3 regions of the Streptomyces sp. NBC_01775 genome follow, and region 3 is predicted to be linked to each of the others. Evidence: predicted binding sites of a transcription regulator. Region 3 holds the regulator's gene; each other region holds the start of a gene.
The links. The regulator HrcA, encoded in region 3, represses chaperone genes, less so after heat shock. The targets are predictions, from matches to a motif close to TTNGCACTCNGNNNNNCNGAGTGCNAA.

Region 1: a site for HrcA is predicted at 1,269-1,295, ahead of groES (co-chaperone GroES). Genes of this name have one in related genera too.
Region 2: a site for HrcA is predicted at 1,413-1,439, ahead of groL (chaperonin GroEL). Genes of this name have one in related genera too.

Annotation. Positions count from the first base shown of each region.
Region 1 covers NZ_CP109104.1:3,820,504-3,823,777, reverse strand. Annotated here, with positions in the region: gene OHB04_RS16935 (class I SAM-dependent methyltransferase) at 1-1,070, opposite strand, end outside; gene groES (co-chaperone GroES) at 1,445-1,753, shown strand; gene groL (chaperonin GroEL) at 1,882-3,274, shown strand, end outside.
Region 2 covers NZ_CP109104.1:5,158,820-5,162,093, reverse strand. Annotated here, with positions in the region: gene groL (chaperonin GroEL) at 1-1,261, opposite strand, end outside; gene OHB04_RS23110 (hypothetical protein) at 1,644-2,033, opposite strand; gene OHB04_RS23105 (cold-shock protein) at 2,305-2,508, opposite strand; gene OHB04_RS23100 (MoaD/ThiS family protein) at 2,927-3,202, opposite strand.
Region 3 covers NZ_CP109104.1:6,342,423-6,345,696, reverse strand. Annotated here, with positions in the region: gene OHB04_RS28165 (nitronate monooxygenase) at 1-122, opposite strand, end outside; gene dnaJ (molecular chaperone DnaJ) at 335-1,465, opposite strand; gene hrcA (heat-inducible transcriptional repressor HrcA) at 1,466-2,482, opposite strand; gene OHB04_RS28150 (MBL fold metallo-hydrolase) at 2,678-3,274, shown strand, end outside.

The DNA of each region.
Region 1 (3,274 bases), 2.5 Mb from region 3:
TCCTCCGGTTCGACGGCCGAGCCGCGCTTCTTCACGGTGACGACGCCGACCCCGCGCTCCCGCAGCAGCGCGCGCAGCTTCTTGACGTTGAACGGCAGGACGTCCGTGATCTCGTACCCGGTGGCATACGGCGTGCGGTGCGGCGCGTCCGCCGTCACGTACGCGATCGTCGGGTCGATCAGCCGCCCGCCCACCTCCGCCGCCACCTCGGCGACCAAGTGCGCGCGAATCACCGCACCATCCGGTTCGAAGAGAAACCGGCCCACCGGCCCGACGTCCGGATCGGGCAGGCCCCGGCCGGTCAGCGTCCGGCCGGCGGGCAGCAGCGTCGCCCTGATCTCACCAGGCGATCCGGTGAACCAGAGCACCGCCTCCTTCACGTCCCCGCCGTCCGAGACCCATTCGGCCCCGGCCTCCGGCGGCACCGCCTCGTGCGGGATGCCGGGCGCGACCTTCAGCGCCGCCGCCGGCGGCGCGCGGCGCGCGGTCTCCACGGCCCAGCTCAGCGGCGGGGAGTACGCCTCGGGGTCGAACACCCTGCCCCGCCCCGTACGGCGCGCCGGGTCGGCGAACACCGCGTCCCAGCCGTCCGTGGCGACCTCGGTGACATCGGCGCAGCGCACCTCCATCCGGTCGGCCAGCCCCAGCGCCTCCGCGTTGGCGCGGGCGACCGCGCAGGTCAGCGGGTCACGATCGACGGCCAGCACCTGGATCCCGGCCCGCGCCAGCGCGAGGGCGTCGCCGCCGGCGCCGCAGCACAGGTCCAGGACGCGGCGGGCACCCAGCTCCGCGAACCGGCGGGCCCGGTGGTCCGCGACCGGCGCCCGGGTGGCCTGTTCCAGACCGTTCGGCGTGAAGTACATCCGCGCGGCGTCGGCCGCGTCGAACTTGGCCGCCGCGCGCTGCCGGAACCTGGCCTGAGCGAGCGCGGCCGACACGAGGTCGGCGTCGTACGCGCGCCGCAGCTTGGTGGCCGCCTCCAACTCCCGCGCGGGATCCACGTCCCGCACCTCATGCAGGAGCGCCTGCCCCTCCTCGCCGAGCAGCCGCTCGAACACGTCCGGTTCCACCCCGCCATTCTCCCTCTTCCCCAACCCCGCCCCTTCCTGCTTCTTTCAGGGGGCTCCGCCCCGAACCCCCGCTCCTCAAGCGCCGGACGGGCTACAAGTAGCCCGTCCGGCGCTTGAGGACGAGCGCGAGCGACAACCTCCCACGGCGGGAAAGCCGAAAACGTACGGCAACCAAGACACCCCCACCAGCCGGTGCGGCTAGCACTCCGCTTGACCGAGTGCTAAGCCCGGCATAATGTCGACCCTGGCACTCTCCCCGTGGGAGTGCCAGCAGTAGCGACGGGCAGATCCGGCACCCGCGACGACGGATCTACCAGGTCGCCACTCCAGACATGTGACCCCGTGATGAGATCTCCGAAGGGGGAGGTCGGATCGTGACGACCGCCAGTTCCAAGGTTGCCATCAAGCCGCTTGAGGACCGCATTGTGGTCCAGCCGCTCGACGCTGAAGAGACCACGGCCTCGGGCCTGGTCATTCCGGACACCGCCAAGGAGAAGCCCCAGGAGGGCACCGTCCTGGCCGTGGGCCCGGGCCGCTTCGAGGACGGTAACCGCCTGCCGCTCGACGTGTCCGTCGGCGACATCGTGCTCTACAGCAAGTACGGCGGCACCGAAGTGAAGTACAGCGGCGAGGACTACCTCGTCCTCTCGGCTCGCGACGTTCTCGCGATCGTCGAGAAGTAATCCGGACACAGCAGTAATCCGGACACAGCAGTTTGCAGGTGAATCGCGCCCTGGTGCCCGCTCCCCATGAGGTAGCAGGGGCCAGGGCGCGGCTCGTGCGAGACGTGTGAGAGGACACAGCAGCTCCCATGGCCAAGATCCTGAAGTTCGACGAGGACGCCCGTCGCGCCCTTGAGCGGGGCGTCAACAGCCTCGCGGACACCGTGAAGGTGACCATCGGCCCCCGCGGCCGGAACGTCGTCATCGACAAGAAGTTCGGCGCCCCGACCATCACCAACGACGGCGTGACCATCGCGCGCGAGGTCGAGGTCGAGGACCCCTACGAGAACCTTGGCGCCCAGCTCCTGAAGGAGGTGGCGACCAAGACCAACGACATCGCGGGTGACGGCACCACCACCGCCACGGTGCTGGCCCAGGCGCTGGTCCGCGAGGGCCTGCGCAACGTCGCCGCGGGTGCTTCCCCGGCCGCCCTGAAGAAGGGCATCGACGCGGCCGTCGCCGCCGTCTCCGACGAGCTGGTCTCCACGGCCCGCCCGATCGACTCGAAGGAGGACATCGCCTCCGTCGCCGGCCTGTCCGCGCAGGACAAGCAGGTCGGCGAGCTGATCGCCGAGGCGATGGACAAGGTCGGCAAGGACGGTGTCATCACCGTCGAGGAGTCCCAGACCTTCGGCCTGGAGCTGGACTTCACCGAGGGCATGGCCTTCGACAAGGGCTACCTCTCGCCGTACTTCGTCACCGACCAGGAGCGTATGGAGGCCGTCCTCGACGACCCGTACATCCTGATCCACCAGGGCAAGATCAGCTCCATCCAGGACCTGCTGCCGCTGCTGGAGAAGATCATGCAGGCCGGCGGCTCCAAGCCCCTGCTGATCATCGCCGAGGACGTGGAGGGCGAGGCCCTCTCGACCCTCGTCGTCAACAAGATCCGCGGCACCTTCAACGCCGTCGCCGTCAAGGCCCCCGGCTTCGGCGACCGCCGCAAGGCGATGCTCGGCGACATGGCGACGCTGACCGGCGCCACCGTCATCGCCGAGGAGGTCGGTCTCAAGCTCGACCAGGCCGGTCTCGACGTGCTGGGCTCGGCCCGCCGCATCACCATCACCAAGGACGACACCACGATCGTCGACGGCGCCGGCAAGTCCGAGGACGTGCAGGGCCGGGTCGCGCAGATCAAGGCCGAGATCGAGTCCACCGACTCCGACTGGGACCGCGAGAAGCTCCAGGAGCGCCTGGCGAAGCTCGCCGGCGGCGTGTGCGTCATCCGTGTCGGCGCGGCCACCGAGGTCGAGCTGAAGGAGAAGAAGCACCGCCTGGAGGACGCGATCTCCGCGACCCGCGCGGCCGTCGAGGAGGGCATCGTCTCCGGCGGTGGCTCCGCGCTCGTGCACGCGGTCAAGGTGCTGGAGGGCAACCTCGGCAAGGAGGGCGACGAGGCCACCGGTGTCGCCACCGTCCGCCGCGCCGCCGTCGAGCCGCTGCGCTGGATCGCCGAGAACGCGGGCCTGGAGGGCTACGTCA
Region 2 (3,274 bases), 1.2 Mb from region 3:
AAGCCTGGAGCAGGGCGACGCCACCGCCGGCGACGATGCCCTCCTCGACGGCCGCCTTCGCGTTGCGAACGGCGTCCTCGATGCGGTGCTTGCGCTCCTTGAGCTCGACCTCGGTGGCGGCACCGGCCTTGATGACGGCCACGCCGCCGGCCAGCTTCGCCAGGCGCTCCTGGAGCTTCTCGCGGTCGTAGTCCGAGTCGCTGTTCTCGATCTCGGCGCGGATCTGGTTGACCCGGCCCGCGACCTGCTCGCTGTCACCGGCACCGTCGACGATGGTGGTCTCGTCCTTGGTGATCTGGACCTTGCGGGCACGGCCCAGCAGGTCGAGACCGGCGTTCTCCAGCTTGAGGCCGACCTCCTCGGCGATGACCTGACCGCCGGTGAGGATGGCGATGTCGTTCAGCATCGCCTTGCGGCGGTCACCGAAGCCCGGAGCCTTGACGGCGACGGACTTGAAGGTGCCACGGATCTTGTTGACGACCAGCGTGGAGAGGGCCTCGCCCTCGACGTCCTCCGCGATGATCAGCAGCGGCTTGCCCGACTGCATGACCTTCTCCAGCAGCGGAAGGAGGTCCTTCACGTTGCTGATCTTGGAGTTGACGATGAGGATGTACGGGTCCTCCAGCTCCGCCTCCATCCGCTCCATGTCGGTGGCGAAGTAGGCGGAGATGTAGCCCTTGTCGAAGCGCATGCCCTCGGTGAGCTCAAGCTCCAGCCCGAAGGTCTGCGACTCCTCGACGGTGATGACGCCTTCCTTGCCGACCTTGTCCATGGCCTCGGCGATCAGCTCGCCGATCTGGGAGTCAGCGGCGGAGATGGAGGCGGTCGAAGCGATCTGCTCCTTGGTCTCCACGTCCTTGGCCTGCTCCAGCAGGGCACCGGAGACGGCCTCGGTGGCCTTCTCGATACCGCGCTTGAGGGCCATCGGGTTGGCGCCGGCGGCAACGTTGCGCAGGCCCTCCTTGACCAGCGCCTGAGCCAGGACGGTCGCGGTCGTCGTGCCGTCACCGGCTACGTCGTCCGTCTTCTTGGCGACCTCCTTGACCAGCTCTGCGCCGATCTTTTCGTAGGAGTCCTCAAGCTCGATCTCCTTGGCGATGGAGACACCGTCGTTGGTGATCGTGGGTGCGCCCCACTTCTTCTCCAGAACGACGTTGCGGCCCTTGGGGCCGAGCGTGACCTTGACGGCGTCGGCAAGCTGGTTCATGCCACGCTCAAGACCGCGCCGCGCCTCCTCGTCAAAGGCGATGATCTTGGCCATGTGAAGGGGTCCTCCCTGGATTCCCCCATGCCGAGCAGCAAGGGGAGGGTTGGATTTCTCCGGACCGCGCTGGCGCCCGCGACGGACGGCCCACGACCCGGCGGTTCACTTCCCCACCCGGCCTGCGGACCTCACCGACCCGGTCCTTCTTTTGTCACTCTCACTCGGAGAGTGCTAAGCCAATAATTAGCACTCGCCCCCCAAGAGTGCAAGCGGCTCCGGAGGAGTCTCGATGAGGGGTGGTGGGCGGTGGGGGCACCTCCCAGCGGTAGCTGGGGGAGGGCGGGCGCAAGCGGCTCCGGAGGAGTCCCAGCAGGGGCGCATGCGGCGCGGCCCCGCCCCCCGTGTCCGGGGACGGGGCCGCGCACGTGCCACGCAGGGATCAGACCGCGGGCGAGCACTTGTCGTCGTTCAGCTTCATGGCGCTGGTGAAGACTCCGACCATCGGCAGTGCCGAGTAGAGGTTGGTCTCGCCCGGCTTGACGCACAGCAGCTTCTCCCCGCCCGGGTTCCCGGGGGAGGTGTTGTTGTAGTACGTCACGCGGATCCGGTAGTTGTGGTTGTTGCAGTTGATCCAGGTGTCCCCACCTTGGAACCCGCACTCTTTCTTCGCAGACACATCCTTCGCGGACACCTGCGAGCCCTGCGCACCCTGCGCCGACGACGCGGGCGAGGCGGCCGAGGCCACCCCCGGCACCCCCGCCACCAGCAGTGCCGACAGTCCCAGCCCCGCACCCAGCACGCGCGCGGTCCGGCGGTTCATGGAAGTCATAACGCTCCTCCAGCCGTGGTTCCGACGGAAGACGGCATGGTCGAGCACCGCCCCCGTTCGCTCACCACCCCGCTCTTGTGACGCGGTTTGCCTTCCGTGCCCCGTGGTACGCGGGGTGACGAGCAGCCGCCAACATCACACGTGGAGCATGAACACGTCAATACCCGCTCAAAACAGTCCACTTGATAACGAAACGCCAGTCCGAGGCACACAGAAAGGGGCCGCACCCTTGAGGTGCGACCCCTTCCCTAAGTTCTGCGCAGTCCGGCGCTCAGCCGGTCACGCGGACCATGTCCGCCTGCGGCCCCTTCTGACCCTGCGAGATCTCGAACTCGACCCGCTGCCCTTCATCCAGGGTGCGGTAACCGTCCATCTGGATCGCGCTGTAGTGGACGAACACGTCCGCACCACCGTCGACCGCGATGAAGCCGTACCCCTTCTCCGCGTTGAACCACTTGACGGTGCCCTGAGCCATTCCTAACTCCCCTATTACTGGCCCTTGCGCGGATCCGCACTTCGCGAACCCGGGTCAGACCTCACCCCCAGTAACCGAGGGTGTGCGCCGGAACGCGTCGACCGCCGCTGAATGTATCTGCACGGACGCCCTGTGCAACAGGTCAATCGGACGAGAATTCTGGGCACGTCCGATCGGAAATAACCGCTCAACTGCGGGTAGAGCAGGGCAAGTCGGGCCGGGCATAGAGGGTCAACACGACAATTGACACGCCGTTTTCGGCAACAACTTGCCGCGTTCTCATATGCGTTCGGCAAAGACCACTGAGGGCCGAAGGAGGGACTTCCGCAACTCTACCGCCTCCCGAAACACGGAATCGCCCCTTCCGGATGACTATCCGAGAGGGGCGATTCCGTTTGTGTGCGGCCAGGCCGGAAGATCAACCACCCGCCACCGCGGGAATGATCGAAACGCCCGCGCCGTCGGGAGTCGGAGTCTCCAGCCCCTGCTCAAAGCGGACGTCGTCGTCATTGACGTAGACATTCACGAACCGGCGCAGCTTGCCCGCGTCGTCCAGTACCCGGGCACTGATCCCGGTGTGGTTCTTCTCCAGATCCGCCAGCACCTCAGAGAGGGTTCCGCCTTCGGCAGAGACTTCCGCCTGGCCGCCGGTGTAGGTCCGCAGGATGGTCGGGATTCGGACATTCACGCTCATGTTGATCTTCCTTAAGGTAGAGAGGACCTAGCCCCTGCCCTTCCCGCTTCTGGCAGAGAGGGCGCCCCACAT
Region 3 (3,274 bases):
CCCAGACCGCCCGCCTCGCTGACGGCCGCGGCCAGCTCGGGGCGGGAGACGCCGCCGGCCATCGGTGCCTGGATGACGGGATACTCGGTCAGCTCGGAGAGCGTAGGCAACGAGGTGGACATGGGCCTTATCCTGTCACGCTCCTCTACGCCCCCTGCACGCCGCGTCACCAGCACCGAGGCGGCCCAGGGCCCACTCAACACCCGTTACGGCGCCCCCGGGGGACAACCCCCGGACCCCCGGCCGAGGAACCGACTCCCAGCCCTCAACGCCCGCTACAGCACCCCCCGGGGGACAACCCCCGGACCCCCGGCCGAGGAACCGGCCCCAGCCCTCAACGCCCGTTGAAGGCGTCCTTCAGGCGGGAGAACAGCCCCTGCTGTCCCGGCTGAAACTGGCCGGTGGGCCGTTCCTCGCCGCGCAGTTTCGACAGGCGCCGGAGCAGTTCCTCCTGCTCGGGCTCCAGCTTGGTGGGGGTGGTGACCTCGACGTGGACGATCAGCTGGCCCCGGCCGCCGCCGCGCAGATGCGTGATGCCGCGCTCGTGGAGCGGGACCGACTGGCCGGACTGGGTGCCGGGGCGGATGTCGATCTCTTCCATGCCGTCCAGCGTCTCCAGCGGCACCTTCGTGCCGAGGGCCGCCGCCGTCATGGGGATGGTGACCGTGCAGTGCAGGTCGTCACCGCGCCGCTGGAAGGTGGAGTGCGGGGTCTCGTGGATCTCCACGTACAGGTCGCCCGCCGGGCCGCCGCCGGGGCCGACCTCGCCCTCGCCTCCGAGCTGGATACGGGTGCCGTTGTCCACGCCCGCGGGGATCTTCACGGTCAGGCTGCGCCGCGAGCGCACCCGGCCGTCGCCCGCGCACTCCGGACAGGGGGTGGGCACGACCGTGCCGAAGCCCTGGCACTGAGGACACGGGCGCGAGGTCATGACCTGGCCCAGGAAGGAGCGGGTGACCTGGGAGACCTCGCCGCGACCGCGGCACATGTCACAGGTCTGCGCCGAGGTGCCGGGCGCCGCGCCCTCGCCGCTGCACGTACCGCAGACGACGGCGGTGTCCACCTGGATGTCCTTGGTGGTGCCGAACGCCGCCTCGTCCAGGTCGATGTCCAGCCGGATCATGGCGTCCTGGCCCCGGCGCGTGCGCGAGCGCGGGCCGCGCTGCGAGGCGGTGCCGAAGAAGGCGTCCATGATGTCGCTGAAGTTGCCGAAGCCGCCGCCGAACCCTCCGGCGCCGCCCGCCGCGCCCGAGGCCGGGTCGCCGCCGAGGTCGTAGACCTGCTTCTTCTGCGGGTCGGAGAGCACCTCGTAAGCGGTGTTGATCTCCTTGAACCGCTCCTGGGTCTTCGGGTCCGGATTGACGTCCGGGTGCAGCTCGCGTGCGAGCCTGCGGAAGGCCTTCTTGATTTCGTCCTGCGAGGCGTCGCGCTGCACGCCGAGGACCGCGTAATAATCCGTCGCCACTTACGACTCCGCGAGGATCTGTCCGACGTACCGTGCCACTGCGCGTACAGCTCCCATCGTTCCGGGGTAGTCCATGCGGGTCGGTCCGACCACGCCAAGTTTGGCGACTGCTTCGTCGCCCGAACCGTAGCCGACCGAGACGACCGATGTGGAACTCAGTCCCTCATGCTGGTTCTCATGCCCGATTCGTACGGTCATACCCGGGTCCTTGGCCTCCCCGAGCAGCTTCAGCAGAACGACCTGCTCCTCCAGCGCCTCCAGGACGGGGCGGATGGTCAGCGGGAAGTCGTGTCCGAAGCGGGTGAGATTGGCGGTGCCGCCGATCATCAGCCGCTCCTCGGTCTCCTCGACCAGGGTCTCCAGCAAGGTCGCCAGCACGGCCGAGATCGTGCCCCGGTCGTCCGCGTCGAACGACTCGGGAAGATCCTGCACCAGGGAGGGGACCTCGGTGAAACGCTGGCCCACCACGCGGCTGTTGAGCCGCGCGCGCAGGTCGGCGAGCACCGTCTCACCGATCGGCGCCGGGCAGTCGATCAGGCGCTGCTCGACCCGGCCGGTGTCGGTGATCAGCACCAGCATCAGCCGCGCCGGGGCCAGCGCCAGCAGCTCCACGTGCCGCACCGTCGAACGGGTCAGCGAGGGGTACTGCACGACGGCGACCTGCCGCGTGAGCTGGGCCAGGAGGCGGACCGTGCGCCCCACGACGTCGTCGAGGTCGACGGCGCCGTCGAGGAAGTTCTGGATGGCGCGCCGCTCCGGCGAGGACAGCGGCTTGACTCCGGCGAGCTTGTCGACGAAGAGGCGGTACCCCTTGTCGGTGGGGATACGGCCCGCGCTGGTGTGCGGCTGGGCGATGAAGCCCTCGTCCTCCAGCGCCGCCATGTCGTTACGGACCGTGGCGGGGGAGACCTGGAGATTGTGCCGCTCGGTGAGGGCCTTGGAGCCCACGGGCTCCTCCGTGCCGACGTAGTCCTGGACGATGGCGCGGAGCACCTCAAGACGGCGCTCGCTGAGCATGACGCACACCTCCCGTCCGGCCGCGGTTCTGGATTCCGTCCCTGGCACTCTCCGTTCGGGAGTGCCAGGATCCCTGTGCCAGTGTACGGCCGGTCGCCACAGCCAGGGCAAGGGCCGCCCGATCGAGCTGGCTCGACCGTACCGCGCGGGGCCCGGGGGCAGGCGTTGCCGGCCCTGTGCCGTTAGCGTCGTCGTATGGAGCCGGATCGGGAAGACGCGGGGCGGGATCCGTCCGCTCCCCTCGCGGACTGGGAGCGGATCGCACCGGGTGTGGTCCGCCGCAGGCTGCCGCAGTGGGACGCGACGGTGGGCGCGGTCGGGGGCGAGGACGAGGTGCTGGTCATCGACACCGGCTCCTCCCTGCGCGAGGGCGCCGGGATCCGCGCGGACGTACGGGCCCTGCTGGGCCGCCCGGCGACCCGGATCGTGCTGACCCACCCGCACTTCGACCACGTCTTCGGCACGGCCGCCTTCTCCGGCGCTCAGGTGTACGGCGCCGTCGGCGTCGGCGAACTTCTCGTCCGGCAGGCCGAGTCGCTGCGCGACGACGCCGTGGCGCACGGCCTCCTGGAGGACGAGGCGGCGGAGGCGGCCGACGTCCTCGTACCGCCGCACCATCCGGTCTGCGGCGAGCTGACCCTGCCCCTGGGCGGGCGCGAGGCCGTCCTCGCCAACCTCGGCCCCGGACACTCCGGGCACGACCTGGCGGTGCTGGTGCCGGGCTCGCCCGACGTCGTCTTCTGCGGGGACCTGGTGGAGGAGTCCGGCGAGCCCCAGGCGGGCCCGGACGCG